DNA from 2 places in the Kitasatospora sp. NPDC048286 genome. Region 1 is predicted to be linked to the other one. Evidence: riboswitches for the same ligand, from Rfam matches in the RefSeq annotation. Region 1 holds a riboswitch; the other holds the start of a gene.
What was found. A riboswitch is a leader RNA that binds a small molecule or an ion and turns the genes downstream of it on or off. The one in region 1 is predicted to bind cobalamin.
Positions count from the first base shown of each region.

Region 2: another riboswitch for cobalamin. It lies ahead of ACGF13_RS24085 (cobalamin biosynthesis protein); the one in region 1 lies ahead of ACGF13_RS13715 (ribonucleoside-diphosphate reductase subunit alpha).

Region 1 covers NZ_JBICZE010000005.1:254,065-269,249, reverse strand. The annotation lists gene ACGF13_RS13755 (tetratricopeptide repeat protein) at 1-916, shown strand, start outside; gene def (peptide deformylase) at 960-1,601, shown strand; gene cseB (two-component system response regulator CseB) at 1,866-2,513, shown strand; gene ACGF13_RS13740 (sensor histidine kinase) at 2,531-3,754, shown strand; gene ACGF13_RS13735 (ABC transporter ATP-binding protein) at 3,919-4,680, shown strand; gene ACGF13_RS13730 (ABC transporter permease) at 4,713-7,208, shown strand; gene ACGF13_RS13725 (ferritin-like protein) at 7,264-8,325, opposite strand; gene ACGF13_RS13720 (ribonucleotide-diphosphate reductase subunit beta) at 8,511-9,506, opposite strand; gene ACGF13_RS13715 (ribonucleoside-diphosphate reductase subunit alpha) at 9,527-11,932, opposite strand; cobalamin riboswitch at 12,124-12,283, opposite strand; gene ACGF13_RS13710 (ArnT family glycosyltransferase) at 12,330-13,994, opposite strand; gene ACGF13_RS13705 (glycoside hydrolase family 26 protein) at 13,991-15,079, opposite strand; gene ACGF13_RS13700 (glycosyltransferase family 2 protein) at 15,085-15,185, opposite strand, start outside.
Region 2 covers NZ_JBICZE010000010.1:73,504-88,688, reverse strand. The annotation lists gene ACGF13_RS24135 (class I SAM-dependent methyltransferase) at 1-199, opposite strand, end outside; gene ACGF13_RS24130 (prevent-host-death family protein) at 198-752, shown strand; gene ACGF13_RS24125 (hypothetical protein) at 749-1,105, shown strand; gene ACGF13_RS24120 (FAD-dependent monooxygenase) at 1,178-2,371, opposite strand; gene ACGF13_RS24115 (TetR/AcrR family transcriptional regulator) at 2,490-3,101, shown strand; gene cpt (chloramphenicol phosphotransferase CPT) at 3,111-3,692, opposite strand; gene ACGF13_RS24105 (cobyrinate a,c-diamide synthase) at 3,768-5,177, opposite strand; gene cobO (cob(I)yrinic acid a,c-diamide adenosyltransferase) at 5,182-5,787, opposite strand; gene ACGF13_RS24095 (putative cobaltochelatase) at 5,794-7,986, opposite strand; gene ACGF13_RS24090 (cobyric acid synthase) at 7,983-9,497, opposite strand; gene ACGF13_RS24085 (cobalamin biosynthesis protein) at 9,494-10,519, opposite strand; cobalamin riboswitch at 10,654-10,787, opposite strand; gene ACGF13_RS24080 (alpha/beta hydrolase family protein) at 11,147-12,253, shown strand; gene ACGF13_RS24075 (hypothetical protein) at 12,967-14,292, shown strand; gene ACGF13_RS24070 (hypothetical protein) at 14,310-14,435, shown strand; gene ACGF13_RS24065 (CDP-alcohol phosphatidyltransferase family protein) at 14,505-15,185, opposite strand, start outside.

The sequences.
Region 1 (15,185 bases):
CGGCGACGGCCGCTACGAGGACGCCGGCGCGCTGCTGGTGATGGCCGCCGACCTGGAGCCGTGGCTCTCCGACTCCTGGTTCAACCTCGCCCTGCTGCACAAGTTCCGCCGGGACTGGGAACAGGCCCGCTCGGCCGGCCTGCGCGCCGTCGCCCTGCTGGACCGCGAACACGGCGCCCCGGACTGGTGGAACCTCGGCATCACCGCCACCGCCCTCCAGGACTGGCCGCTGGCCCGCCGCGCCTGGCAGGCGTACGGCCTGAAGCTGCCCGGCGGCCCCGGCGCGCAGCAGGACGGTCCGGTCAGCCTGGACCTCGGCACCACCCCGGTGCGGCTCTCCCCGGACGGCGAGTCCGAGGTGGTCTGGGGCCGCCGGCTGGACCCGGCCCGGATCGAGGTGCTGTCCATCCCGCTGCCCTCCTCCGGCCGCCGCTGGGGCGAGGTGGTGCTGCACGACGGCGCCCCGCACGGCGAGCGGGTCACCGACGGCGTCGCCTACCCGGTGTTCGACGAGATCGAGCTGTGGGCGCCCTCCCCGGTGCCGACGTACGTGGTGCTGCTCCAGGCCGCCACCGCCGGTGACCGGGACGCGCTGGAGCGGCTGGTCGCCGACGCCGGCTACGCGGCCGAGGACTGGACGTCCTCGGTGCGGCTGCTGTGCCGGGCCTGCTCGGAGAGCCGGATGGCCTCCGACGACGGCGTCGCCGCCCACCACGACCCCCACGACGACGGCGACGCCGCCCACCCAGGCCACCTCAGCCACCTCAGCCAGGGCGGCGCGGCCGGGATGTCCTGGCTGGTCGAGCGCGAGTGCGGGATCGCCGCCCCGGCGCACCTGGTGCGCACCCTGCTGGACCGCTGGGTCGCGGCGGCCCCGGGAAGCCGGGCTTACCGGGATCTCGAAGAGGTGTGCTGAGTACCCTGGTGAGGTAACGCGTACACCTACGGAAGCGGAAGACATGGCGGAGCAGGCCGAGCAGCACGAGCACGAGCACGACGTGGAGGGGACGGCGCCCGAGACGCCCGTGAAGGTGATCGGTGAGGAGCCCGACCTCAGCAAGGGCACCGCGCGTCCGATCACCGTCGTCGGCAACCCGGTCCTGCACCGCGAGGTCAAGGACGTCACCGTCTTCGACGGCGAACTGTCCGCGCTGATCGACGACATGTTCCAGTCGATGTACGCCGCCGAGGGCGTCGGCCTCGCCGCCAACCAGATCGGCGTCGACCTCAAGGTCTTCGTCTACGACTGCCCGGACGACGACGGCGTGCGCCACATCGGCCACGTGATCAACCCGGTGCTGGAGGAGTACCCGGCCGACCGCCGCCGCGTCCTGGACGACGGCAACGAGGGCTGCCTCTCCGTCCCGACCGCCTACGCCGAGCTGGCCCGCCCGGACTACGCCGCCGTCACCGGCGTCGACAAGGACGGCAAGGAGATCCGCGTCGAGGGCACCGGCTTCTTCTCCCGCTGCCTGCAGCACGAGACCGACCACCTCTACGGCACCCTCTACATCGACAAGCTGTCGAAGCGGGACCGCAAGGACGCCCTGCGGCAGATGGCCGAGGGCACCCCGAAGTACGCGACGGTGCCGAACGCGTAACGCCCGGAGGCGAGTCGGGGGCCGGCACGGGGGAATCCCGGGCCGGCCCCCGCGTTTCGTATCGGCCGGGTATCAGGGGGCGCTCGGCCCGGCATCGACGTGGGCGGCGGGGCCTTCGCGTCCGGTTTCTGCCGTATCGTTCCCCTGGTCGCCGCCCCCTGCAGCGGACCGTTCCGTCCCGTGAACTGGAGCCCTCCGCCCGTGTCCTCGCCCGAGTCCTCCCCGCGCCCCGTCCGTGTGCTGCTGGTCGAGGACGACGAGCTGATGCGCCGCTCCTTCACCGTCGCCCTGGAGCGCTACGGCTACGAGCTGCGGGCCGCGGCGGACGGCCTCACCGGCCTGGAGCTGTTCCGGGACGAGCCGTTCGACCTGCTGATCCTCGACGTGATGCTGCCCGGCCTGGACGGGATCGGCCTGTGCCGCAGGGTCCGGGAGAGCAGCCTGGTGCCCGTGCTGATGATGTCCGCGCGCGGCGACGGCCTCGACGTGGTCGCCGGCCTGGAGGCCGGGGCCGACGACTACGTGGTCAAGCCGGTGGACACCTATGTGCTGGTGGCGCGGATCCGCTCGCTGCTGCGGCGGGCGACGTACGCGGCGGCCGCGCCGCCGGAGGAGGCCGCCGGCGGGGAGGTGCTGGTCTTCGGGGACCTGGCCGTCGACACCGCCGGGATGGAGGTGTCCGTCGGCGGGAAGCCGGTGGCGCTGACCCCGACCGAGCTCAAGCTGCTGCTGGAGTTCGCCGCCCACCCCGGGGTGGTGCTGGAGCGGCACACCCTGCTGCGCAACGTCTGGGAGTACGGCTGGGACGGCGACAGTCGGGTCGTCGACCTGTGCGTGCAGCGGCTGCGCCGCAAGCTCGGCCGGGAGCGGATCGAGACGGTCCGTGGCTTCGGCTACAAGCTCAGGCGCTGAGCGCGGTGCGTGCCCGGATGAAGCGCCCGGCGTCGCTGCGCCGGAAGATCGCCGCGCTGGCCGCCGCCACCGCCTGCCTGGTCGCGGCGGCGGTCGGGCTGCTGGTGCACCTGTGGACGGCGCAGGACATCCGCGCCCGGGCCGAGGCGCGGGCCTTCAACGCGGTGTACTCGGCGATGGACGTCTACCGGCGCACGGGCGCACTCGCGGACGGGGCCGAGCTCGACCCGCCCGACCTGCCCGCGGAACTGCGGCACCCGGCCGACGACCGGCGGCACACCGCCTACGACGGGCGGGCCGAGGGGAACGTCGGCCCGAGCTACTGGGCCGCCCAGCGCACCGGCGGGCCGGGCAGCCCGGTGCTGGCCGTCCGAATCAACATGGCGCCGGAGCTGTCCGACCTGCCCCGGCTGGACGTGGCGATGGCGGTGGCCTCGCTGGTCGCGCTCGCGGTGGCGCTGCCGCTCGCCGGGTACGGGGCCGGGCTGCTCGCCCGCCGGCTGCGGCGGGTCGCCGAGACCGCGGGCCGGATCTCCGCCGGGGACCTCGACGCCCGGACCGGCCCCACCGGGGGCGGCGACGAGGTGGCCGAGATCGCGGCGACGGTGGACGCGATGGCCGACAGCCTCGGCCGACGGCTGCGCACCGAACGGCAGTTCACCGCGGACGTGGCGCACGAGCTGCGCACGCCGGTCGGCGGGCTGCTGGCCGCCGTCGACCTGCTGCCGGACGGGGAGACCGAGGACCTGATCCGGGCCCGGGTGCGGGACCTGCGGGGACTGGTCGAGGACCTGCTGGAGGTCTCCCGGCTGGACGCGGGGGCGGAGCAGCCGGCGCGTGTCCCGGTGCCGCTGGGGGAGGTCGTGCGGGAGGCGGTGGCGCGGACCGGGTTCGAGGCCGAGGTCTCCGTGAAGGGCGCGGAGCCGGTGGAGACCGACCCTCGGCGGCTGGAGCGGATCGTCCAGAACCTGGTGGTCAACGCCCATCGGCACGGCGCGGCCCCGGTGCTGGTCACCGTCGAGGGCCGGACGGTCGTCGTGCGCGACCACGGCCCCGGCTTCCCCGCCGAGCTGTTGCTGCACGGTCCGCGCCGGTTCCACACCGGCGCCGCCGAGCGGGGCGCCGGGCACGGGCTGGGGCTGACCATCGCGGTGGGGCAGGCGCGGGTGCTGGGCGCGGAGTTGAGCTTCGCCAACGCGGGGGACGGCGGGGCGGTGGCCACGCTGCGGCTGCCGGGCTGAGCGCCCGGCCGCTACCGGACTGCCGCACAGCGGAGCGGTCCCTGATACACGGCGGGCCGGGGCGCTGATACGTGGCTCGGACACCATCCGAAGTGCAGTGATTCGCACTTCGGACAGGAGCCCCCCACGTGATCGCCACCCCCCTCGGCCCGCAGAACCCGAACGTGACGCCGGGAATCGCGGCCGCCACCGCCGACCTGACCAAGGTCTACGGCGGCGGCGACACCCGGGTCACCGCCCTGGACGGGGTCAGCGTCGCCTTCCGGGAGGGCGAGTTCACCGCGATCATGGGCCCGTCGGGCTGCGGCAAGTCCACCCTGCTGCACTGCGCGGCCGGGCTGGACACCCCCACCTCGGGCTCCGTGCGGATCGGGACCACGGAACTGGGCGGCCTGAACGACCGGCGGCTCACCCGACTGCGGCGCGACCGGGTCGGGTTCGTCTTCCAGGCGTTCAACCTGCTGCCCACGCTGACCGCGCTGGAGAACATCACCCTCCCGCTGTCGCTGGCGGGGCGCAGGCCCGACAAGGCATGGCTGGACCGGGTGGTGGCGATGGTCGGCCTCTCCCAGCGCCTCGGGCACCGCCCGGCCGAGCTGTCCGGCGGGCAGCAGCAGCGCGTCGCGGTCGCCCGGGCGCTGGTCGCCCGCCCCGCGATCGTGTTCGGCGACGAGCCGACCGGCAACCTCGACTCGCGCTCCGGCGCCGAGGTGCTCGGCTTCCTGCGGGACTCCGTACGGGAGTTGGGGCAGACGGTGGTCATGGTCACCCACGACCCGGTGGCCGCCGGGTACGCGGACCGGGTGGTGTTCCTGGCCGACGGGCGGCTGGTCGACGAGATGGCGCACCCGACGCCGGACCGGGTGCTGGACGTCATGCTGCGTTTTTCCGGGGGGAACCCCGAGACCCCCGCCTTCGCCGGCTGAACCCGCGCCCCCTCTACCTCCGAAAGCTGCTCATGCTGACCACAGCCCTGCGCAACGTCCTCGCGCACAAGGCCCGGCTGCTGATGACCGTGCTCGCGGTCTGCCTCGGCGTCGCGTTCGCCTCCGGCACCCTCGTCTTCGCGGACTCCACCGCCGCCGCCCAACGCGCCGCCGCGTCACGGAACTTCGCCGACGTCTCCGTCACGGTGACGGGCAAGGAGCCCGGCGTCCTGATCGACGCCCTCGCCCGCCGGCTCGCGGACGTGCCCGGCGTCGCGGCCGTGCGGCCCACGGCGGACGGGAGCGCCACCCTGAACGCGGCGGACGGCACCCCGCTGCGGGTGAAGCGGGGAGCGAACCTCGCCGCCGCGTACGAACCCGGGCGCCACCCGCTGGTGGAGGGCCGGGCCCCGGCCGGTGCCGAGGAGATCGCCGTCGACCGGGGTACGGCGGACGCGGGCCGCTTCCATCTGGGCGACACCGTCACGCTGGCCACGGACGGCCCGGTGCTCACGGCGCGCCTGGTCGGGATCGTGAGCACCGCCGACACCCGGGTCACGGCCGGCGCCACCCTCACCCTGTTCGACCGGGCCACCGCGCAGCGGCTGTTCGCGGCGCCCGGGGAGTACACCGGCATCGACCTCGTCGCCGCTCCGGGGACCGACGAGTACGAGCTGGCCGAGCGGATCGGGGGGATGCTTCCCGCCGACCGGGCCGAGGCCACCACCGGGCGGGCGCAGGCGGAGCAACAGGCCGTCTACGTCGGCACGTTGACCCGCGGCTACCAGAAGATGCCGATGGTCTTCGCCGGGGTCTCGCTGTTCGTCGGGTCGTTCCTGGTGGTCAACACCTTCACCATGCTGGTGTCGCGGCGCAGCCGGGAGATCGCGCTGCTGCGGGCGGTGGGGGCGACCCGGCGCCAGGTGGTGCGCTCGCTGCTGGCCGAGGCGGCGCTGGTCGGGCTGGTGGCGTCGGCGGTGGGGTTCGCGCTCGGGCTCGGCATCGCGGCCGTGATGCCCGGGCTGCTGAGCGGGGACGGCAGCCGGCTGCCGGAGGGCCCGCTGGTGATCGGGGCCCGGCCGGTGGCGGCGGCGCTCTTCGTCGGGGTCGGGGTGACGGTGTCGGCGGCCTGGCTGCCGTCGCGGCGGGCGGCGCGGATCGCGCCGGTCGAGGCGCTGCGGGCGGCCGCGCGGCCGGCGGGCGGGTCGAAGGTGCGGGTGGTCGTCGGAGCGGTGCTGTTGCTGCTGGGCGTCGGGTTGTCGGTCTCGCTCGCCGGCTCGGCGAAGGACGCCTCCGAGGAGAACCTGCGCAGTGCGATGCTCGGCTGCGGGGTGCTGGTGGTGGCGCTGATCGTGCTGGCGCCTTCGCTCGCCGGCCCGGTGATCCGGCTGACGGGACGGCTGACCGGCCGGTTCGGCACCGCCGGTGTCCTGGCCCGGCAGAACGCCCTGCGGGACCCCCGCCGTACCGCGGCGACCGCCGCCACCCTGCTGATCAGCACGGCGTTGGTCAGCGGGCTCGCCACCATCGGCAACTCGACCGGGCAGGCCCTGGACCGGCAGGCGGCGGACGGGCTCGGCGCCGACTACGTGATCAGCACCGGCGACACCATGACGGGCATCGACCCGGCGGCCGTCGGGCGGGTGGCCGGTGTGCCCGGGGTGCGGGAGGCGAGCGCGGTCGCGGACTTGACGGCGGTCGTCGGGGGGCGGGTCCGGGAGATCTCCGGCGTCGACGCCGGCGCCGTCGGTCAGGTGATGAAGCTCGACTTCGTCAGCGGCTCGGCCGAGGACCTCGGGCCCGGCCGGATCGCCCTCTCCGGCAGCGTCGCCCGGGAGAGCGGGGTGAGCACGGGCGGGCAGGTCGACGTCCGGGTCGGCCGGAGCAAGGAGTTCGCGAAGTACACCGTGGCGGGCGTCTACCGGGACAGCCCCACCGCACGGGACGCCGTCGGTGCCCGGGAGGACGTTCAGCGCGACAGCTACAGGCCCGGCTCCGTCCAGCGGATCCTGGTCCGGGCCGACGGCACCTCCACGGACGCGCTGCGCGCGGCGGTCGGCAACAACCCGCTGCTGAAGGTGCAGGACCGCTCGCAGCTGGTGCACGAGGCGGCGGGGACGACGGGCGACCTGCTGACGCTGATGTACGGGCTGCTCGGCATCGGTGTGGTGATCGCCGCGCTGGGGATTGTGAACACCCTGGCCATGTCGGTCGCCGAGCGGACGCGGGAGATCGGGATGCTGCGGGCCATCGGTATGGATCGTGGCGGCGTCCGTCGGATGATCCGCCTGGAAGCCGTGACGGTCGCCGCCTTCGGCACTCTGCTGGGGTTGGCGGGCGGCCTGTTCGGCGCCTGGGCGGTCGGCGCCCTGGCGGGCGGCGCGATGGACGGGTACGCGCTCGCCCTGCCCTGGGGGACGCTGGCCCTGGTCTGCCTGGGCTCGCTGGTCATCGGCGCGCTGGCGGCCGCCCTGCCGGCGCGGCGGGCGGCGGCGCTGAGCCCGCTGGAGGCCGTCGCGGAGGGGTGACACACGACTCGGCCCCCGCCCGGCGTTCGTGCGCCGGGCGGGGGCCCGCGTGCGGTCAGCCGGTGACGAAGAGCCACTCCGGGCCGTAGGTGAAGCGGGGGTCCGCGGGGAGTTTGATGGCGTTGATCCGCTGGGCGGTGTCGGCCAGGTCGCTCATGTTCCCGATCGCGGTGAAGAGCTCGTTCGGGTTGCCGCCCCAGGCGTGTTCGAGGGAGGTCAGCATGGTGCTGTAGGTCGAGTTGAAGTCGTGCAGCAGGGCGGCGGTGGACTGGTCGGGCGCGTTGCCGGGGTCGTTGGCCCAGCCGCCGGCGGGGACCCGGGCGACCGGCGAGGTGTCCGGGAGCGGCACGTCGGGGCCGGTGAACTCGAACGTCCCCGTCGCCGGGTTCTGCACGAGCTTCTTGCCGACGGCGATCTCCTTGAACGCGTAGTAGTGGGCGAGTTCGCCCGGGGCGCCGGGGAAGGGATTGTCCGGGGAGGCCGTGGTGCCCTCGCCCTGGGCCTGGATGATGTCGATCGCCTTCAGGACGTCGTCGATGGTGTTCATCGCGACGATGTCGTTGCCGGCGCCGTGGCCCGACCCGAGCGGGAAGGTCACCTGGTTCTGCCCGGTCAGCAGGTGGGCGAAGTTCGGGAAGACATTGGCGATCCGCTGGTAGAACGCGCCGATCGTGTTCCCGTCGGCGGCGAAGGCGAGCGGGTTCTCGGGCTTCTCGATGTCGGAGAAGAGACCCGCCGACTCCCGGGTCAGCCCGCCGAGGGAGACGATCAGCCCCGGGTTGACCCCGCCGGGCAGCTCGCCCGGGTACTTGGGGACGGTGGCCGGGTCGGTGAGGACGACGGTGCCGCCGATGCTGGTGAGCATGTTGCAGACCAGGCCGAAGTGCGACATCTCGTCGAAGACGATCTCGCGGATCGTGTGGCGGACGGGCTGGGAGTCGTCCTGGCTGGTGATCGACCAGAGCGCGGTGGCGTAGGGCGGGATGGTGGAGAGCTCCAGCATGATCGCCCGCTGCAGCGCGTCCTTGAGCTCCTGCTCGGTCCAGTCCCCCTCGGCCATGCTCATGAGCTGGACGATCGCGTCGCTCTCGTAGTCCAGGATTCCGGTCGCCGCCATGGTGTTCCCCTTTCGCTCGGCTGTGCGCCGGACCGTAGCCGGAGGCGGGCCGTGCCCGGACGCATGCCACCGGTGCGGCCGAGGAGTTCATCCGGACGGGCGGCGCGCGGAGCGGGCGCCTGAAACGACAGTGGTGCCCCGCACGGGCTGTCGCCGTGCGGGGCACCACTGTCATGCGCTCTTCTTTAGAAGTCGTCGTCGAAGGACACCGAGCCCTCGACGGCCACCTGGTACGCCGACACGCGGCGCTCGAAGAAGTTGGTCAGCTCCTGGACGTTCTGGAGCTCCATGAAGCCGAACGGGTTCGTCGACCCGTACCGGATCGGCAGGCCCAGGCGGGCCAGGCGCTGGTCGGCGACGGCCTCCAGGTACTGGCGCATCGAGGCGGTGTTCATGCCGGGCAGGCCGTCACCGCACAGGTCCTGGGCGAACTGGAGCTCGGCCTCGACGGCCTCCTCCAGCATCTCGGTGACCTGCTTGGCCATCTCGTCGTCGAAGAGGTCGGGCTCCTCCTCGCGGACGGTGTCGACCACGGAGAACGCGAAGTCCATGTGCATGGACTCGTCGCGGAACACCCAGTTGGTGCCGGTGGCGAGGCCGTGCAGCAGGCCGCGGCTGCGGAACCAGTACACGTAGGCGAACGCGCCGTAGAAGAACAGGCCCTCGACGCACGCCGCGAAGCAGATCAGGTTCAGGAGGAACGCGCGGCGGTCCTCCTTGGTCTGCAGCGAGTCGATGTGGTCGACCGCGTTCATGTACTTGAAGCAGAACTTGGCCTTCTGCGCGATGGAGGGGATGTTCTCCACGGCGGCGAACGCGGCCGCGCGGTCCTCCGGGTCGGGCAGGTAGGTGTCCAGCAGCGTCAGGTAGAACTGCACATGGACGGCCTCTTCGAACAGCTGCCGCGAGAGGTACAGCCGCGCCTCGGGCGAGTTGATGTGCTTGTAGAGGCTCAGCACCACGTTGTTCGCGACGATCGAGTCACCGGTCGCGAAGAAGGCGACGAGGCGGCCGATCATGTGCCGCTCGCCCTCGCTCAGCTTGGCGAGGTCGGCGACGTCGGAGTGCAGGTCCACCTCCTCCACCGTCCAGGTGTTCTTGATGGCGTCCCGGTACCGGTCGTAGAACGACGGGTAGCGCATCGGGCGCAGGGTCAGCTCGAAGCCGGGGTCGAGCAGCATCTTGCGGTCTTCAGGGGTGCTCACTGGCAGGCCTCGCAGGACTCGGGGTTCTCCAGGGAGCAGGCGATGGCGGCTTCCTGCTCCGGGGTGAGGGAGGGGGTGTTCACGGGCACCGGCGCGGCGGCCCGGGCGGTGCCGGACGCGGCCTGGGCGATGCGGGTGGCCGGGCGCGAACGCAGGTAGTAGGTGGTCTTCAGACCGACCTTCCACGCGTAGGCGTACATCGAGCTGAGCTTGCCGATGGTCGGCGCCGCCATGAACAGGTTCAGGGACTGGCTCTGGTCCAGGTACGGCATGCGGGCCGCGGCCAGGTCGATCAGGGCGCGCTGCGGCAGCTCCCAGGCCGTGCGGTACAGCGACCGCACCTCGGCCGGCAGCCAGTTCAGCTCCTGGACGGACCCGTTGGCGTCGCGCAGGGCGTCGCGGGTCTGCTGGTCCCAGACGCCGAGCTCCTTGAGCTCGCGCACCAGGTACGGGTTGACCTGGAGGAACTCGCCGGACAGCGTCTCGCGCTTGAACAGGTTGGACACCTGCGGCTCGATGCACTCGTACACGCCGGCGATGGAGGCGATGGTCGCGGTCGGCGCGATGGCCAGCAGCAGCGAGTTGCGCAGGCCGGTCTCGGCGATCCGGGCGCGCAGCGCCGTCCAGCGGTCGGCCCACTGCGGGGCGGCCGTCGGGAAGTGGTCGATGTGCAGCTCGCCGCGGGCGGCGCGGGTCTCGCCGTACGCCTCGTGGCGGCCGAGCTGCTCGGCCAGGTCGGCGGAGCGCTCGTACGCGGTGAGCATGATGCGCTCGGCGATGAGGGTGGAGAGGGTCTTGGCCTCGGCCGAGTCGAAGTCGATCCGCAGCTTGAAGAAGACGTCCTGGAGGCCCATCACGCCGAGGCCGACCGGGCGCCAGCGGGAGTTGGACGTCCCGGCCTCGGTGGTCGGGTAGAAGTTGATGTCCACCACGCGGTCGAGGAAGGTGACGGCGGTGCGCACGGTGGCGTCCAGCCGCTGCCAGTCCATCGCGCCGATCAGGTCGTCGGCCGAGGCGCCGGCGGCGACGTGGGCGCCCAGGTTGACCGAGCCCAGGTTGCAGACGGCGGTCTCGGAGTCGTCCGTGACCTCCAGGATCTCGGTGCACAGGTTGGAGGAGTGCACCGTGCGGCCCGGCAGGGCGGTCTGGTTGGCGGCGCGGTTGGAGGCGTCCTTGAAGGTCATCCAGCCGTTGCCGGTCTGCGCCAGGGTGCGCATCATGCGGGCGTACAGGGTCTGCGCCGGGATGGTGCGGACGGCCTTGCCGGCCTGCTCGGCCTTGCGGTAGGCCTCGTCGAAGTCGGCGCCCCACAGGTCGACCAGCTCCGGCACGTCGGCCGGGGAGAACAGCGACCAGTCCTCGTTGGCGTTGACCCGGCGCATGAACTCGTCCGGGATCCAGTGCGCCAGGTTGAGGTTGTGGGTGCGGCGGGCCTCTTCGCCGGTGTTGTCGCGGAGCTCCAGGAACTCCTCGATGTCGGCGTGCCAGGTCTCCAGGTAGACGCAGGCCGCGCCCTTGCGGCGGCCGCCCTGGTTGACGGCGGCGACGGAGGAGTCGAGGGTGCGCAGGAACGGCACGATGCCGTTGGACTTGCCGTTGGTGCCGCGGATCAGGCTGCCGCGCGAGCGGATGCGCGAGTAGGACAGGCCGATGCCGCCGGCGTGCTTGGAGAGGCGGGCGATCTGCGCGTAGCGGTTGTAGATCGAGTCCAGGTTGTCCAGCGGCGAGTCGAGCAGGTAGCAGCTCGACATCTGCGGGTGCCGGGTGCCGGAGTTGAAGAGCGTCGGCGAGGAGGTCAGGTACTCCAGGCGGCTCATCAGGCCGTACAGCTCGGCCACCTCGCGCACCGACTGCTCGCTGTCGCCGACCGCCAGGCCACAGGCGACGCGGAGCAGGAAGTGCTGCGGGGTCTCGATCACCTTGCGGGTGATCGGGTGGCGCAGCAGGTAGCGGGACTGCACGGTGCGCAGACCGAAGTACTCGAAGCGGTCGTCGCCGGTGGTGTCGATCAGCGCGTCCAGGGCGGCGGCGTGCTTGGCGACGAAGTCCGCGGTGGTGTCGCCGATCAGGCCCTCGGTGTGGCCGACGGCGATCGAGGCGGAGAAGGACACCGAGCCCTGGCTGTTCGCCTCGTCGACGATCTCCAGGGCGAGCAGGCGGGCGGCCAGCTTCGAGTACTGGGGGTCCTCGGCGATCATCGATGCGGCGGCGTCCACGGCCAGCCCGCGCAGCTCGGCGAAGTCCGAGCCGGCGTGGCGGCCGCGCAGCGCGGCGGCGGCGACATGGCCGGGGTCGACCTCGGTGAGGTCGGTGCTGCGGTCGGTGAGCAGCCGCAGCAGGGCGCCGCCGGGGTCGGAGACCGTCGGGTCGGTGAAGGCGGTACCGGTGCCCTGGGTGGGCAGGGTGGCTGAGGCGGCGGTGGTCAAGGCGCTCTCTCCTGGCGGCGATCGGCGGCGGTGATCGGGGGCCACCGGGCCGATCGGGGCAGGGGAGCACGGCACGAACGCAGACGGCGTCGCGCGACGGTGACTCCCCGGCCCGCCCGCGAGGCCCGGAGGGGTACTGCTCGTGCCGGCGCGGCCTCTGCGGGAGGGCCGTGGCGCACGCTGCCGGCAGGTCATCGGACTCGCGGGTACGGCTGCTGGAGCCGCCCGCACACCGCTGCGGGGCAGTCCCGGATTCGCACCGGGTTCCCCTGCATCGACAGCAGAAGCGAGCATACATGTAGTGCCGCCAGACTGTGGCGGCACCATATGTTGTGCCTGTCGTGTCGCGGATGTGCGTGGGACGGGCGGCTGGTCAGTGCTTGAGATAGACCTTGTACGTACTCGAATCGCCGGTCGACGACGTGAATTGGGCGACCAGCCGGTAGTGCCCGGCGGTGGTCAGGGCCTCGCTCACGGCCCGGTCCGTGGCCCTTGGCGCGGTGCTGTCGAGGACGACCATCGTGAACCAGCCGTCCCGGATCGCGGCCACGCTGCCGTCGTCGCCGTGGTGCTGGACGCCGGCCCCGTCGCGGTACTCCGTGCCGGTGCGCGCGGAGACCCACTGCTCGGGCTTGGAGACGCTGCCGAGGTAGTACTCGGCGAGTCCGTCGACCTCGGTGAGATAGCGGCCCTGGGGCTGCGTGTGGGCCGCCAGGACGGCCAGCAGGCGGCCGGAGTCGGGCCCGTTCTGGTAGCGCAGGGCGGACTGTTCCAGGCCGAGGGCGAGCAGGGCGACCCAGACCAGGATGCCGAGCTGGGGATGGCGGAAGTGGGCGCCGACCAGTCGGGTCAGGCCGACCCCGGCGAGCGGGGCGGCGAGCAGCATGCCGTAGCCGAGGTGGCGGAACAGCGCGCCGGACGTGCCGGTCCACAGGTGGGCGGCGGGGATCAGCAGGGCGGTGACGGTCAGGGCGGCCCCGAGCAGGGCGCGCGGGCCCCGGGTGGTGGGGACGGCGTCCTTCTCCGGCGCGTCGTGCTCGTTCATCTGTTCGCGGCGCGCGTAGGCGATGGTGCCGGCTACCGCGAGGACGGTGAAGAGGCCCGCCCACTGGAGCGTGGCGAGCAGGATCGAGCTGGCCGAGCCGGGGGCGTTGCCGCGCGAGGGTGACCACCCGGCGACCTTGCCGAGGGTGCCGTACGGGAGCAGCAGGACGAGGGTGCCGACGGCCGCCAGCAGCGCGCGCAGGCCGGCCGGGCCGACCCGGCGGTACGGCCGGGCGCAGGCGAAGGCGAGGGCCACCAGAGCGGGGACGGCGAAGGCCGCGGAGTAGGCCACGGCGCAGGCCAGCGCCGTGGGCGGGGCGGCGAGCAGGGCCAGGGCCGGATGGCGTCTCGCGGTGAACACCGTGGTCCAGGCCGCGAGGGCGACCAGCAGGACGGCGAGGGACTCGGGCGCGGCGTAGAAGCCGACCACGACGGTGGACTGGAGGACGGCGTACACGGCGATCGCGCAGATGGCGACCCGCTCGTTGAACAGCCTCCGGGTCAGCGAGTACAGCAGGACGGTGGTGAGCAGCGCGAAGCCGAGGCTGAGCAGCCGGGTGCCCCAGATTCCGTTGGCGTCGGCGGCGGCGCCGGCCAGTGGTGGGTAGAGCCAGGGTGAGCCGTGCACCCGGTCGAGCAGGTCGGTGGTGACGGGGGTGCCGTGCAGGAGGTGGGCCAGCTGCTGGCGCCCGGCGACCATGGCGGCGGCCTCGTCGGGGTGTGCGGCGCCCAGCAGGCGCAGCGAGAGCGCGGCCTGGACGGTCAGGACGGCGCCCAGCAGGCCGAGGGCGATCCGGCGGCGGCGGGGGCTGGCGCCCGGGTCCCAGCCGATCGCGGGGACCCGCGGGATGGTGTACGGGGCGAGCTCGACGCCGTCGGGGTTGTCCACCGCCACGGCCGCGCGGGGCCCGGCGGGGTCGGGCTCCGGTTCGGTGGTCCGGCCGTGGGCGGAGCGGCCGTGTGGGGCGGGAGGGAAGTCGGATTCAGTGTTCATCGGGGGTTCCGGATGTCGAAGCCGTAACGGGGGTCGGACACGCGCTGCTTGAACGCGGCGAGGGTGTCCGGGACGGCCTCGACCCGCCAGTCCGCCCGCTTGACGATGTTGAACCAGACGAAGCCGACGATGTCGTCGTGCGCCTCCAGCCCGGAGAACAGCTGGTCGATGTCCGCGTGCTGGCGCTTGCCCTGCTCGGAGGCGGTCTCGCTGATGAAGAAGGGCTTGTCGGAGAAGGTGCGGATCTCGGCCATGGTCGGCCCGTAGAGGGTCTCGAAGGTCTTCGGCCCGGTGCGGGTGAAGTAGCCGGTCATGCCGGCCCAGTCGACGTAGGTGTCGCCGGGGTAGTACGGCGCCAGGCGGGTGTTGGGCGCGGGGTCGGTGATGTTGGGGCTCCAGACCCAGATCACGTTGGTGGCGCCGGCCTGGTCGAAGAGGTCGTGGACGTGGCGCCAGGCGGCCACGAAGTCCTGGGGGGTGGTGGCCTGACGGCCCCACGGGTACCAGTCGCCATTCATCTCGTGGGCGATGCTGATGGCGATCGGCAGGTTGAGCTTGGCGACGGCCTTGGCGACGCCGCGCACGTAGTCGTCGGTGTCGCCGGCCGCGATCGAGGCGAGCGAGCGGTCGTGCGGCTCCCAGGCCATGAAGGGCAGTGCTCCGGCCTCGTGGATCCGGCGCACGCCGGCGGTGTCGAAGCCGCCCTTCCAGTGGGCGTAGTACTCCAGGACGTTGGGCTGCTTGCCGATCGCGGAACTGTAGCCGGGCAGCGCGTCCATCGTGGCGGGGACGTCGGGCAGGGCGGCGCCGAGGTACTTGTGGCTCGGCTTGAGCAGCGGCGTGACGTCGTACGGGACGCCGGCCGGCAGGGCCTTGGGCCGGGCGGGCGCCGCCGGTGCGGCGCTGCCGGTGGCACCGGGGGGCGCGGCGGCAGCGGCGGGGGCGGCCTGGGCGAGGTCCTTCTGCATCGCGAAGCCGGGGTCCTCGGGGCCGCACGCGGTGACGAGCAGCAGGCCGGCGGCGGTCAGCAGCGGGAGCGCCAGCCGGCGACGGAGTCGGCAGGCCCGCCGGAGGGGGGCGGTCATGGCGATCACACTGCTTCCGTGGGGCGCGGCTGGACGAGGACCCGGCCCACGATGGTGGCGTAGAAGAGGCCGGAGGCGAGGACGAGGGCGAAGTTCAGGGGGCCCA
Region 2 (15,185 bases), on a different contig from region 1:
CGAGCAGCAGCGCCAGCGACCCGGTGCCGCACCCGACGTCCAGCACGTCCGCCGGCCCACCCGGCACCCACCCCCGCACCCGCCGCACCCACGCCGCCCGTACCGGCCCCGCCCGCAACCCGTGGTCGGGCTCCTGGTCGAAGGCCGCGGCGGCCGCGTCCCAGTACTCGGCAATGGCCCGTCGGCCGGAGTCACCCATGGCACGCATCATCGCAACACCCACCGACACGCGCGGCCTGGTGACCCCGTCGCGATTGACTTCGGAATGTGTTCCGAACTACCGTCGAGCCATGTCGACTGTCACCGTGGCGTTCTCAGAGCTGTCGAAGAACTCCAAGCGTGTCGCGGACACTGTGGAGCGGGCCCAGCGCGTGCACGTCACGCGGCGGGACGGCGAGGACCTGTACCTCACCACCGCGCGCCATGACCGTCAGCGCGAGGAGACCGCGGATGTCACGGCGCGCCTGTTCGCCGCGCTGATCAGCAGCGACGAAGGCGCGCGGGCCGTGCTGCTGGCGCTTCCTGCGGTCTTCCCCTGGACCAGGCACCTGTCAGCCGAGGAGGTTCGCGAGTTCGTCGTCGACCTCGTCGACGTGACCCGTGACGTCGTCGAGCTGGACGTGCATGCCGGTCTGCACCGGGTGATAGCCGAATGGCGTGCCACGGCCAGAGTCCTCGCGGATCCGGAACTGACGGCTGAGCTCACTGGGCCCCTGCCCGGCGACGATCACGGCGAGGTGATCGAGCCGTGAGCCCCAAGCGTGGCGACGACGTTCCGCCGCCACCCGTCGGCGGTGAGTGGCGCCTTCGGTTCGGCACGAGCGAGGCTGCCAAGGGTTGGGGCGACCTGTGTGCCGAAGCGCCCGGCAATACCCGTCGCTGCTTCGAGGCGCTCCGGGCGAACCCGTTGTCGGGGCGGGACCCCGACCGTCAGCACCGGCTTCGGGGGCGCCTGGCGACCCGGGCCTTCGGGGGTGCCGAGCTGCCGCAGTGGGAGTACGAGGTGACCGCCGGTGGCCGGGTGCGGTATGTCGTGGACGAGGCGGCCCGCACCGTCCACCTCGTCTACGCCTCGCCCCGGCACCCGAAGGACACCGACGCGTAGCCTCCGAACCCGGCCCCGACGCCGCACGCCCGTGGTGTGCACGCTCCTCAGGTCCGGGACGGCCCGCCCCCCTCACCCCGTCTCGCCCAGGGCCGGCGGCTGCCAGCCGTACGTCGGGGCCGAGCGGCTCAGCAGGGCGCGGGCGGGGAGGAGGCCGGCGAGGGTGAGGGCGGCGGTGCGCAGGCCGGTGGCCGCGGGGGAGCGGAGGGCGACGAGGTCGCCGATGCGGCGGGAGCCGGCCACCACGGCGGTGGTGCGGGGGAGCCGGGCGGCGGTGTAGGCGGACAGGGCGGCGGCCGGGTCGGCACCGGGGGTGAGCAGGGAGGCGAGGACGACGGCGTCCTCGATGGCCTGGCAGGCGCCCTGGCCCTGGAAGGGGCACATCGCGTGGGCGGCGTCGCCGAGGAGGGCGACCCGGCCGTGGTGGTGGGCGGGCAGCGGGTCGGCGAGGTCCCAGACGTCGTGGCGCAGGACGCGCTCGGGCTCGGCCAGCGCGAACAGCTGCGGCACCGGGGCGCACCAGTCGCCGTACCGGCGCAGGAGTTCGGCCCGCTCGTCCCCGTCGGCGGCCCGCTCGCCGGCCGGGGCGAGGGCGGCGCCGTAGACGTAGACCCGCCCGTCGGCGAGCGGGACGATCCCGGCGAGGCACCCGCGGCCCCACACCTCGCCGGCGGCGGCCGGGCGGCGGTCGGGGGTGACGACGGTGCGCCAGGTGGTGAAGCCGCTGTAGCGGGGCCCGGGGTGTCGGGGGAAGAGCCGGCTCCGGGTCGCGGAGCGGATGCCGTCGGCGGCGACGACCAGGTCGGCCGTCTCCTCCCCGTCGGTGGTGCGGACGACGGCGGGCTCCGTGGGGCCGCCGGGGGTGACGAGGGTGGCGGGCGAGCCGGTGCGGACGGTGCCCTCCGGGAGCGCGTCGACCAGGGCGTCGATGACGTCGGCGCGGGCGACGGCGGCGATGGTGTCGCCGAAGTAGGCCTCGAACGCCGTGGTGCTGGTGCGGGCCAGCCAGCGGCCGGAGGGGTGGCGCAGCCCGATGGCGGGGTGCGGGGTGGCGAGGGCGCGCAGGCGCTCGCCGACACCGAGCCGGTCGAGGGAGCGCAGGGCGTTGGGGGCCAGGGCGAGCCCGGCGCCGACGGGTTCGAGGGAGTCGGCGCGCTCGTGGACGCGGACCGGGACGCCCCGGCGGTGGAGGGCGAGGGCGGCGGCGAGACCGCCGATGCCGCCGCCGATGACGATCGCCTGCCGACTGGCCTGTGGGCTGCCCATGGGAGGGCTCCTCTCCTCGCACTACGTCCGTAGTGTGCGTCTGCCAGTACCGTACTACAGATGTAGTCCACCGGGAACTACTGCTGTAGTGGTTTGGGATCGTCCGAGGAGAGAGGCCATGATCGGACCCATGACGCCCCCGCGCCCCACTCTGATCGCCGACGCCGCCATCACCCTGATCGCCGAACGCGGCCTGCGCGGGCTGACCCACCGCGCCGTGGACGAGGAGGCCGGACTGCCCTCAGGCTCGACCTCCAACCTCGCCCGGACCAGGGCCGCCCTGCTGGAGCTCGCGCTCACCCGGATCGTCGAGCGGGAGACCGAGGACCACCCGGTCCTCATCGTGGAGCCCTCCGCCGCGGCGTCGCCCACCCCCGCCTCCGCGCGGGACCTCCTCGTCCGGGTCGGCGCCGACCTGCTGCACCAGGCGCTCACCACCGGCCGCCGGCTCACCCTGGCCCGCCTGGAACTCGCCCTGGAGGCCACCCGGCGGCCCGAACTGCGCGCCGTCTACGACCGGCTGGGCGGGCGCTTCGCCGACATCGCCGCCGCGCTGCTCGCCCGGAGCGGCTCGGCCGACCCGACGGCGGACGCCCGGCGCCTGATCCGCTGGTGCGACGGCGTCCTGTTCAACGCGACGGCGGGCAGCGGGCACTGGCACGTCCCGTCGCCGGAGGAACTGCGCGACGAGGCGGCGTCCTACCTCTCCGCGCTGCTCGACCGGGAGTAGCCCGCGGCCCTACGCGGGGGTGCCGGCCCGCCGCCCGTCCGCCGGCGCGTCCGACGAGCCGGCGGCCGCCACCCGTGCCGCCACGGCCCGGGCACAGTCCGCCGCGGCCGCCCGAGAGCTGTCCACCACCAGGTCGTACGCGACCCCCAGGTGCACCGCCTTTGCCTGCGCGGCGGCCATCCCGGCCACCCGGTCGCCGCGTGCGGCCTCCCGCCGCGCCGCCACCGCGGGATCGCAGCGCACCCCGACCCAGAGCACGTCCAGGCCCTTCAGCGCCGCCCGCCAGCGGGCCTGTGAAGCCGCGCCGCCGAGGAACACCTCGTCCACCACGATCCGGGCCCCGGCCCGGGCCATCGCCGCCACCCCGACCGTCCAGGCGGCGTCCAGCGCGGCGAACGCCGGTCCGACCTCGACCGTCCCGTCCCCGCCCTCCAGCCCGCCGATCCCCTCGCCGCCGCTGCGCAGCGAGGGTGGCAGTGCCTCGACCATGGTGTCCGCTCCGAGGTGCAGCCAGGGCTCCGGCAGCAGCTCCTGCAGACACCGCGCGATGCTCGACTTGCCGGAACTGGACCCGCCGTTGAGGACGATCACATGCATGCGCGCAGCCTAGGCCCGGACAGGCACGGTGTCGCGGCGTTATCCGCCGGGGGCGCACCCGCCGCGGCGTTATCCGCCGAAGGTGGCACCCGCCGTAGCGGCCCCCGCCGCGAAGGCCGCCGCCGCGGCCGTGAAGGAGGACGCCAGCGCCGGTGCGCCCGCCCAGTGCAGGTGCAGGTAGGAGGCGTGCACGTTGCCGCCGGCGAAGCCCTCGGTGCGGGGGCCGGTCGGCAGGCGCCAGCCCCAGGCGGGGAGTTCGCCCGCGCCGGGCTCGCAGACGGTGCGGTGGAACTCGTGGCCGCGCACCCGGGTGCCGGCCGGGGCGAGGGGGGAGTCGTGCAGGGCGACCGCCTCCCGGTAACCGAGGGTGAGCCGTTCGGTCATCCGGGCGTCGGCGGCCAGTACGCCGCACATCGGCAGGCCGTCCAACTCCCGCCCCAGGTAGAGCAGTCCGGCGCACTCGGCGGCGATCGGCCCGCCCGCGGCGGCGAACGCGGCGATGGCGTCGCGCAGCGGGGCGTTGCCGCTCAGCTCGCGGACGTACAGCTCCGGGAAGCCGCCGCCGACCACCAGGCCGGCCGTCCCCTCGGGCAGGGCCGAGGCGTGCAGCGGGTCGAACGGGACCACCTCCGCGCCCGCCGCGCCGAGCAGTTCGGCGTTCTCGGCGTACGAGAAGGAGAAGGCCGCGCCGCCCGCCACCGCGATCCGCGGCCGGCCGGCCACCGGGGCGACCTCGGCCGACGGGTCCCACGGCTCGGCATCCAAGTCCGGTGCGGTCCGGGCGAGTTCGAGCAGGGCGTCCAAGTCGACCGAGGAGGCCACCAGTTCACCCATGTCGGCGACCGCCTTGAGGGCCTCGGCCGAGCGTTCCACCGCGGGGATCAGTCCGAGGTGGCGGGACGGCGTGGCGACCGCCGCCGAGCGGCGCAACGCGCCCAGCACCGGTACGCCGGAGCCCTCCTCCAGCGCCTCGCGCAGGAGTTGCTCGTGCCGGTCGGAGGCGACCCGGTTGAGGATCACCCCGGCGAGCCGCACCTGCGGGTCCCAGGAGGCGAAGCCGTGCACCAGCGCGGCCACCGAGCGGGACTGCGAGGAGCCGTCGACCACCAGCACCACCGGTGCCCGCAGCAGCTTGGCGACGTGCGCCGTCGACGCCAGCTCGCCGCGCCCGGAGGCCCCGTCGAACAGGCCCATGACCCCCTCGACCACCGCGACGTCCGCCCCCGCCGCGCCGTGCAGGAACAGCGGCGCGATCCGCTCCGGCCCGCACAGGAAGGCGTCCAGGTTGCGGCCCGGGCGTCCGGCGGCGAGCGCGTGGTAGCCCGGGTCGATGTAGTCGGGGCCGACCTTGTGCGGCGACACCGCCAGCCCGCGCGCGGCGAGTGCCGCGATCAGGCCGGTGGCGACGGTGGTCTTGCCGGCGCCCGAGGAGGGCGCGGCGACCACGAGGCGGGGAACGGTGCGGGGGGCGGTGTTCAACGGTCTACCACTCGATGCCGCGCTGGCCCTTGCGGCCGGCGTCCATGGGGTGCTTGACCTTGGTCATCTCGGTGACCAGGTCGGCGAATCCGGTCAGCGCCTCGGGCGCGTACCGGCCGGTGATGACGACGTGCTGGCTGCCCGGGCGGTTCTCGAGCACGGACACCACCTCCTCCGGGTCGATCCACCCCCAGTGCATCGGGTAGGTGAACTCGTCCAGCACATAGAAGCGGTAGGTCTCGGCCGCGAGGTCCCGCTTGACCTGCTCCCAGCCCTCCTTGGCCGCCTCCTCGCTGGACATCTCCTGCTCGGCGGAGCGCTGGATCCAGGACCAGCCGGAGCCCATCTTGTGCCAGTCGACGGTGCCGCCCTCGCCGGAGGCGCCGAGCACGCGCAGCGCGTTCTCCTCGCCGACCTTCCACTTGGCGGACTTCACGAACTGGAACACCCCGACCGACCAGCCCTGGTTCCAGGCCCGCAGTGCCATGCCGAACGCGGCCGTGGACTTGCCCTTGCCCGGGCCGGTGTGCACGGCGGTGATCGGCTGGGTGCGGCGCTGGCGCGTCGTCAGGCCGTCGTCGGGGACGCTCTCGGGGACACCCTTGGGCATGTCGGCTCAGGCCGCCTTTCGCATCGTGGTGGTCGCGCGGTTCGCGGAGCGGTTCGCGGAGTGGTTCGTGGAACGGTTCTCGGACCGGCTCGTGGGTCGGCTCGTGGAGCGGTTCTCGCGGACGAGCGAGGCGACGCCCTCGGGGCGCAGTTCGTCCAGGCTGACGGCGGTGCCGCCGAGCAGCCCGGCCAGGGTACGGGCCAGGCCCAGGCGGACCGGGCCGGACTCGCAGTCCAGCACCACGCTCGCCGTGCCCTGCGCCGCGAACAGCGCGGCCGCGCGCTGGGACTGCGCCAGCGCGTCCCGCCCGCCGGTGGCCCGGCCGTCGGTCACCACGACCAGCAGCGGGCGCCGGTCCGGATCGCGCAGCCGCTCCACCCGCAGCACCTCGTGCGCCCGCAGCAGGCCGGCGGCCAGCGGGGTCCGTCCGCCGGTGGGCAGCGACTCCAGCCGGGCCGCGCCGACCTCCACCGAGGAGGTGGGCGGCAGCGCCAACTCGGCGCCCGCACCCCGGAAGGTGATCATGCCGATCTTGTCGCGGCGCTGGTAGGCGTCCATCAGCAGCGACAGCACCGCGCCCTTGACGGCGGTCATCCGCTGCCGGGCGGCCATCGAGCCGGAGGCGTCCACCACGAACAGCACCAGGTTGGACTCCCGCCCCTGGCGCACCTGTTCGCGGAAGTCGTCCTTGCGCAGCAGCAGCGCCCGCCCGCTGCGCCCGCGCGCCGCCTGGTGCGGCGCGGCGGCCTGGAGGGTCGCGGTCAGGTGCAGCCGGGCGAGCGCGCCCTGCGGGCGGCGGGCGCGGATGTTGTGCCCGCCGGTGGTCTCGGCGGGGGAGCGGCGGCCCTGGGCGCCGTGCCCGGTGCCCTTGACGGTGAAGAGCCTGGTCCGGTACGGGTCCCCGGCTGCGACCGGCGCCGACTCCCGTGCGGGGGTCGGGTGTTGGGCCGGTACGGGCGGCTGCGCGGGCGCGTCGGCGCCCTCGGTGGCGGGCGCCTCGGGAGCGGACGCTTCGGGCGCGGACGCCTCGGGGTCGCCGTCGGACGGCTCGGGTGCGCCGCCGCCGTCAGGGCCGCCGCCGTCGGGTCCGCCGTCGGGGCCGCCGTCCTCCGGCCCCCCGTCCGGCCCGCCGTCGCCGTCGCCGTCCGGGCCGGGCCCGTCGCCCTCGGGCTCCGGGTCGTCCTGCCGGGAGTGCTCCTCCAGGGTGCGGTCCAGCTGCTCCTCGTCCAGCCCCGGCGCGTCGAAGGGGTTGCGGCGGCGCCGGTGCGGCAGCGCCAGCCGGGCGGCCCGTCGGACGTCCTCCTCCAGCACCTCGGTGCGCCCGTCCCAGGCGGCCAGCGCGACGGCGGTGCGGGCCATCACGATGTCCGCGCGCAGTCCGTCCACCTCGAACGCGGCGCACACGGCGGTGATCTGACGCAGCGCCACATCGGTGAGCTCGACCGCGGGCAACAACTCCTGTGCCGTGGTGATGCGTTCGGCGAGCGCCCGCTCCTCCGTGGCGAACCGGGCGGCGAAGCCTGCCGGGTCCGCGTCGTAGGCGAGCCGGCGGCGGACCACCTCGACACGCTCGACCGGGTCCCGGGTGGCGGCGATCTCGACGGTCAGGCCGAACCGGTCGAGCAGCTGCGGCCGCAGCTCGCCCTCCTCCGGGTTCATGGTGCCGACCAGCAGGAACCGGGCCGCGTGCCGCACCGACACGCCCTCGCGCTCGACGTACGAGCGCCCCATCGCGGCGGCGTCCAGCAGCAGGTCCACCACGTGGTCCTGGAGCAGGTTCACCTCGTCGATGTACAGCACGCCGCGGTGAGCCCTGGCGAGCAGCCCGGGCTCGTACGCCTTGACGCCCTCGGCCAGCGCCCGCTCCAGGTCCAGCGAGCCGACGATCCGGTCCTCGGTCACGCCTACCGGCAACTCGACCAGCTGGGAAGGCCGTTCGGACGCGGACGGAGCGGCGTGCGGCCCGTCCGGGCACTGCGGGTCGGGTGCGGCCGGGTCACAGGCGAAGCGGCAGTCGTCCACGGTGGCGATGGACGGCAGCAGGCCGGCCAGCGCGCGCACCATGGTCGACTTCGCGGTGCCCTTCTCGCCGCGCACCAGCACGCCGCCCACGGCCGGGGAGACCGCGTTCAGCAGCAGCCCGAGCCGCAGGTCGGCCATGCCGACGATCGCGGTGAACGGATAGCGGACGTCGGTCATGCGTCACTCCCAGGGGCCCCGGGCGGGAGGAACGGCAGCGATCCGGCCGCCGGCACCCCGCCCTCGATCAGCTTCCACAGCGCGTCGGTGTCCGCGTGCTCCTCGATCAGGTCGCCCAGCCGGTCCAGCCGGGCCTCGCGCGCCGCGGCGAAGGAGGTGTCCGGCGCCGGGACGAACGCTCGCCCGGACAACTCGGCGACCTCGCGCAGGAGTTCGCGACGGAATCCGTCGTTCTCCAGCGCGCCGTGCCAGGTCGTGCCCCAGACCGCGCCCACCCGGCAGCCGTCCAGGAAGGCGTCCCCGCCCTCGACCGTCACGACTCCGTGGTGGATCTCGTAGCCCTCGACCCGCTGCCCGTACGCCTCGCCGACCGGGCGGGCCAGCACCTTCTCGGCGCCGAACCGCACGTGCGTCGGCAGCAGCCCGAGGCCCTCGACGGCGCCCGCCTTCGACTCGACCTCGTCCACGATCGAGTGCGCCAGCATCTGGTAGCCGCCGCAGACCCCGAGGACCGGCAGGCCGGCCGCCGCCCGCGCCCGCAGGGCCGGCTCCAGGCCGCGCTCGCGCAGCCAGGCGAGGTCCGCGACGGTGGCCCGGGTGCCGGGCAGCACCACCAGGTCGGCGTCGGCCAGCTCCTCCGGCCTGGTCGCCCAGCGCACCAGCACGCCCGGCTCCTGCGCGAGCGCGTCCACGTCGGTGAAGTTGGACAGCCGGGGGAAGCGCACCACGGCCACCCGCAGCACGTCCGCGCCGAGCGGCCCGGGCCCGTCCGCCCGGTCCACCACCGTGGACAGGTCCAGCGAGTCCTCGGCGTCCAGCCAGAGCCCGGGCAGCATCGGCAGCGTGCCCAGCACCGGACGGCCGGTCAGCTCGCGCAGCATGTCCAGCCCGGGTGCCAGCAGGCGCGCGTCGCCGCGGAACTTGTTGACGAACCAGCCCGCCACGTGCCGCTGGTCCTCCGCCGACAGCAGCGCCAGCGTCCCGTACATCGCCGCGAAGACCCCGCCCCGGTCGATGTCCCCGACCACCACCACCGGCAGGGCGGCGGCCGTGGCCAGGCCCATGTTGGCGATGTCGCGGTCGCGCAGGTTGATCTCGGCGGGCGAGCCCGCGCCCTCGCAGACCACCACGTCGTAGCGGCGGCGCAGGTCGGCCAGGCACTCCAGGGAGCGCTCCAGCAGGACGGGCTTGCGCTCGCGGTAGTCCAGCGCGCCCACCTCGGCCACCGGCCTGCCGAGCAGCACCACCTGGCTGCGGCCGTCCGCGCCCGGCTTGAGCAGCACCGGGTTCATCGCCGCCTCCGGCTCCACCCTGGCGGCCTGCGCCTGCATCGCCTGGGCGCGGCCGATCTCGGCGCCGTCGGAGGTGACGAAGGAGTTCAGCGACATGTTCTGCGCCTTGAACGGCGCGACCCGCACGCCCTGGCGGGCGAGCCAACGGCAGATCCCGGCCGTCACCACGCTCTTGCCCGCGTCCGAGGTCGTCCCCGCGACCAGCAGTGCGTTGCTCATCCCCGTCCCCTCATCCTCGGCAGCAGTCGCTTCGCCGGCACCCGTTCCGCGGGCACCCGTTCCGTCAGCAGCCGTTTCGCCAGCACCCGCAGCAGGACGTGCCCCGCGACCGTCGTACCCAGCGCCAGCGCGCCCACCCGCCGGGAGAGCGCGCAGGCCCGCTCGATGTCGTCCACCGTCACCGGCCGCAGCTCCGCGCCCAGTACCGGCCGGTTCTCCACGCGCTCGCCGTACCGCAGCGTCCCGCCCAACCGGACGCCCACCGCGCCGGCGAACGCCGACTCGGCCTGGCCCGCGTTCGGGCTCGGGTGCGCGGAGCCGTCGCGCCGCCAGACCCGCCAGGCCGTTCGCGGCTCGGGCGCGGCGGCCACCGTCAGCAGCGCCGTCAGCCGGGCGCCCGGCCAGCCCGCCAAATCGTCCAGCCGGGCCGAGGCCCAGCCGAACCGGGCGTAGCGCGGCGAGCGGTGGCCCACCATGGCGTCCAGGGTGTTCACGGCGCGGAAGGCGAGCAGGCCGGGCGTGCCGGCCAGAGCGCCCCAGGTCAGCGCGTTGACCACGGCGTCGGCGGTGTTCTCCGCCACCGACTCGACCACCGCCCGGGCGATCTGCTGCCCGTCCAGCGCGCTCGGATCCCGCCCGCACAGGTGCGGCAGCCGTTCCCGGGCGGCCGTGAGGTCGCCCGCCGCCAGCGAGCGGCCGATGGTGCGCGCCTCCCGGGTCAGCGAGGTGCCGCCGAGCACCGTCCAGGTCGCGGCCGCCGCCAGCGCCGCCCGGCCCAGCGGGCGCCGGCCCACCGTACGGTCCAGGGCGAGCGCGCCCGCCGCGACCGCGCCCACGCACAGCGCCGTGTACCCGGCCCCGGCGGCTCGGCCGTCGCGCCACAGCCGCCGCTCCAGCCGGGTCGCGGCGCTGCCGAAGACGGCCACCGGGTGGCCCCGGCGGGGGTCGGCGAAACGGGCGTCGGCGGCGTAACCCGCGACGGCGCCGAGCGCGAACGCGGCGGCGCGGGTCAGCGGGCGCACGGAAGGGGAAGGCGCGGGCCGGGTCATCGGTCGCACGGCGGAGGGCAGCTCGGGGTCGGGCAGGGCGGGGCAGCCTGCATCGCGTGCGTGTCCTCACTCAGGGTCCGCGCCCTGGATCGACGTGACGGCGGCGAGAGTCTCCTGGCTTCCGGGTCGAACGCACCCCCGGAGCCTTCCAGCGGCCGTCGACGGCCCGCCGTGGCGATGTTCCGAGCGTGCTCCCCGGTGACAGTGGCGGGACCGCGCCGGACTTCCACCGGCTTCCTCTCCATGCCTCCGTTTGGCCCCAGGATCCCATCACGGGCCCGAACCGGGAGTCAACCGAGGTCACGGAGGGGTTGGTCACACGCGGACGCCGCTGACGCCCCGTGGGACCGGTCGGCGCGGCGGGCCGAGGACGGGGCCTGCCGCTGCCCTCGTTCTCGGCCTTCGCCTTCCCGGGCCCGCCGTCCTCATCACCCGTCTCCGGCGCCACCTCGGCAGCGCCAGGGCCGCCGGCTCCTCGGCAGGGCCGGGCCGCCGCCCGGGTGACCCGGACGGCCCAGTCCGGTGGCCGGGCGGGCAGGGCGCCGGTGAACTGGTGCCCGAACACCGTCCGGGCCGTGAGGCAGGAGAGCGGGGAGCGAAATGCGTTGGGGAACCGCAGCCGTCGTGGCGGCCGCCGCGGTCGGGGCCGCCGTGCTGGTGATCGGCCGTCGGGCCTCCGAGCGGATGGTCCGTCCGGTGACCACCGTTCAGGAGTCCGCTCCGGTCGTGGTCCGCGGCCTCGCCCCCGGCCGGATCACCTTCACCCGCGGTCCCGGGAGCCTGCGCCCCGGCCGCTGGGCGGTCGAGTGGGCGGACGGCGGGCACGCGGTCGTCGAGGAGATCCTGCACAGCGACGAGCAGGAGGTCACCCGCCGGCAGGTCCGCGCCGACCGGGGCACCCTCACCCCCGGCACCGAGGTCCGCTTCACCCCGCGGGTCCACCTCGGCGACCCCACCGAGGCGCTTGGCCTCGCCTTCGCCGACATAGCCGTCGACGGTGAGCTCGGCGCCCTTCCCGCCTGGCGGCTCGACGGCAAACGCGGCACCTGGGTGATCCTGGTGCACGGTCCCGAGGCCGACCGTCGGCAGACCCTCCCGGTGCTCCCCGTCCTCGACCGGCTCGGCCTGCCCGCCCTCGCCGTCACCTACCGCGGCGACCGGGGCGCCCCCGCCTCCCCGGACGGGCTCAGCCACTTCGGCGAGACCGAGTGGCGCGACGTCGAGGCGGCGATACGGCTGGCGCTGGACAGCGGCGCCGGCACGGTGATCCTCTACGGCTGGTCCCTCGGCGCGACCATGGTCCTCCATACGGCGGCCCGCTCCGCCTGGTCGCACGCCGTCCGGGGCCTGGTCCTCGACTCACCCGTACTCGACCTCCCGGCCTCCGCCCGCCGGGACGCCGCCCGCTCCGGCTTCCCGGGCGTCGCGGCGGCCCTCGGCGTCCTCGCCGCCGAGGGCCGGACCGGCGTCGACCTCGCCGACTTCGGCCGCATCGCCGAGGGCGCCGACCTGCGGGTGCCCACCCTCCTCCTGCACAGCCCCGAGGACCGGATAGCCCCCTTCGGCGCCGCCGAGAAGCTGGCCGCCGCCCGCCGCGACGTGGTCAGCCTCCAGGCCTTCCCCGGCGCCGACCACGCGACCCTCTGGAACAGCGCCCCCGAGCGCTACACCGAACTGCTCCGCCGGTGGCTCACTCCGTTGCTCTAGCCGCCTTCCGCGCGAGCCTTTCCGTGCGAGTGCTGCTGTACGAGCCGTTCCGCGTGAGCCCCCCTCTCCGTGCGGGCGCGTTCGGCCGGGTCCCGTCGGTTTTTCCGCTCAGCTTCCCCCCGTCCACGAATGAACGTTCCTGCCATTACGTCGAGCGCGCACGAGAAGTCGGCCTGTCCGACTTCTCGTGCAGCACGATCCCCCCGCCCCCGCCCGCCATCCGTCCGGATTCGGGCTGGACAGCCCGGCCGGAAGCCGGGGGAGGGGATTGCCCGTGCGAAATCCGGCGCGTCGCCAGGGGCAATAGTTGGCCCGGACCCTTACCCCCCACCCGTACGCACGGTGACCGGTCGAGTATTCCCGGCAACCGGGGCGCCCGGGATGGCATGGGCAGGCCATACGTTTCCGGCCAGGCGGTTTGCCGCTGTTGCCCGATCTTGCGGAGGTGCCACCGCCGCTCGCCCGGTCGTACGGACAACCGGATGTGACAGAAGGCCGGTACAAGGGGAAGACTGCTCGACGTGACGTCTCGGAACCCGCGCGACCGTGATGCCCCGCTCCCGCCGACGATCGGTACCGGTGCGACGGTGACCCGTCTCCCCGGAACGGCCCAACGGCCCGCCGGTGGCAGGCCGGGCGGGGCGGGTGTCCCCCGTAACGGAGTACCCCGGCGACGGGGGCCGGCTCCGGCTCCCGGGCGAGGTCGGGTTCCCGTGCCGGAGGGCTTCCCGGCACCCGCCGAGCTGGCGCCGCTGGCCCGCCGGATGCTGGTGGACGCCGTCCGGGTCGCCCGCTGGGCCGGCGAGCTGGCCGAGGTCGACAAGCGTGGCGAGCTGCTCCCGGAGGACGCCCGTGCGGCGGGCCGGGCGCTGGCCATGACGGTCGGCGCCGCCGCCAAGGCATGGGGGCAGGCGCTGCTGGTGGGTCTGGTCGAGGCCCGGGACGGCGGAGCCGGCCCCGGCTGGCGCCTGCACGCCTGGGAGCACGACGACGAGGCCGTGGTGCGTGGCTGGTCGGCGCTGTTCGACGCCTGGACCCTGCTCGCCCCGGTGCCGCCCGCCGCGCTGCGCGGCGTGTTCGCCGTACTCGCCGGGCAGGCCGTGGACCAGGCTCCGCAGCTGCTCTCCTTCCTGCACCTGGTGGACGGCCCGGTCGCCGAGAGCGAGCTGCTGGAGCTGCTGCGCCGCGGGCTGGACGAGCGCCGGGTCGGCGCGGGGCTCGGCGGGCCGGGCCTGTCGCCGGTGCCGCACGCGGCCTCGGCCGTCTCCGCCGTCCGCGGCACCTGCCGCGCGCCGCAGATCGACACCCCGGCCGCGCCCTCGGACGTGGCCGCCGTCCTGGACTGGATGCTGGACGGCCTGGCGGCGGTCGGCGCCCTGGTACGCAGGAACGATGCCGCGGAGCTGTCGCCGCTCGGCCACTGGGCGGTGCGGGCCAAGCTGGAGGAGATCTGCACGGTTGCCCAGACCGCGGCCGGGCACATCGAGCAGAGCGCCTTCGAGCTGCTGAACGCCTGCGCCGACTACTCGCCGGGCCCGGCCCGCGCCGAGTTCCGCGCCTGGGTCGCGGCCCGTCCGGCGGACCGCGCGGTGGGCGAGCTGCTGGAGGCCGCCCGGGGCGACGACGCGCTGGTGCGCGGCTTGGCCTTCGAGGCGCTGCGGGTGGCCGGAGGGCCGGCCGAGCAGGCGGTGCGCGCGGCCGTGGACGCGCCGGTGCTGCGCCCCTACGCGCTGCTGTGGCTGGCGGAGCGTGCGGACGAGGGCGTCTCCCCGGCGGACGTGCTGGGCGCGGAGGACGCGGCCTGGCTCTGGGTGGACACCGCGGCCGCGGTGCTCGACCACGGGGAGACCGAGTTGCTGGTGGGCCACGTCGAGGGCGCCTCGGCGGGCGACCCGGTGCGGCTGTTCGCCCGGGCCCGGCAGTCCGGGCACCCGCGGGCGGCCTCGGTGCTGACGGCGGTCTCGGGCGTGCACCCGGACCCGGGCGTGGCCCGGGCGGCCCGTCGTTCGGCGTTCAGCGTGCACACCGGTGGCGCCTGATTTTTATGACATTTGAGATGGAGTTCGTCGTCCACGGCGACGGCGGCTCCGTCGTCAGCATCGACCGAGCCTCCGTCGTTCACGTCGTCGTCGGCACCGACCGCGTCTTGGGCGGCCGCACCCGAGGCGGTCGAGTGTCGTGAAAAGTCATAAGAGTCAGGGCCCGGAACCAACAGGTTCCGGGCCCTGACTCTTATGACTTTTGCGGGGAATCAGCCGATCCGAGACTCAGCCCGCCGAGCGCGGACGTCGCCGACCTTCTGCCCCACCTTGCGGCGGATGACCAGCAGCGGCGCCATCGCGGCGAGCGTGATCTGGGCGAACGCGCCGACGTGCATCAGGTTGTCGCCACCGGGCAGCCCGGTGGCCCAGGCGGCCAGGCAGCCGATGGAGACCACGATCCAGCAGAGCGTGGCGGTGGCCAGCAGCCCCTGCGGCTTCGGGTACTCGATCCGGCTGACCATCAGGTAGGCGGCGCCGAAGATGGCGAGCAGACCGGGCAGGAACGGCGGGTCGAGCAGCACGATGGCGATCACCGTCATTGCGCCCATCGGGCAGGGCATGCCCTGGAACACCCCTGGCCGCATCTTGACGGCCGAGAAGCGGGCCAGCCGCAGGACCACCGCGAGCAGCACCATGATCGCGATGAGCGCCGACAGCTTGGTGTTGGACCCCTGGGAGACCATGCCCCAGACCGCGACGAAGTAGGCCGGCGCGATGCCGAAGCTGATCAGGTCCGCCAGGTTGTCCAGTTCCGCTCCGAGGGCGGAGGAGCGCAGCTTGCGCGCCACCAGGCCGTCGAAGAGGTCGCACATCGAGCCGATCAGCAGCAGCGTCACCGCGGTGGCGGCGCTGTGCCGGTCCGGAGCGGCGTCCGGGTTGGTGATGTGCGG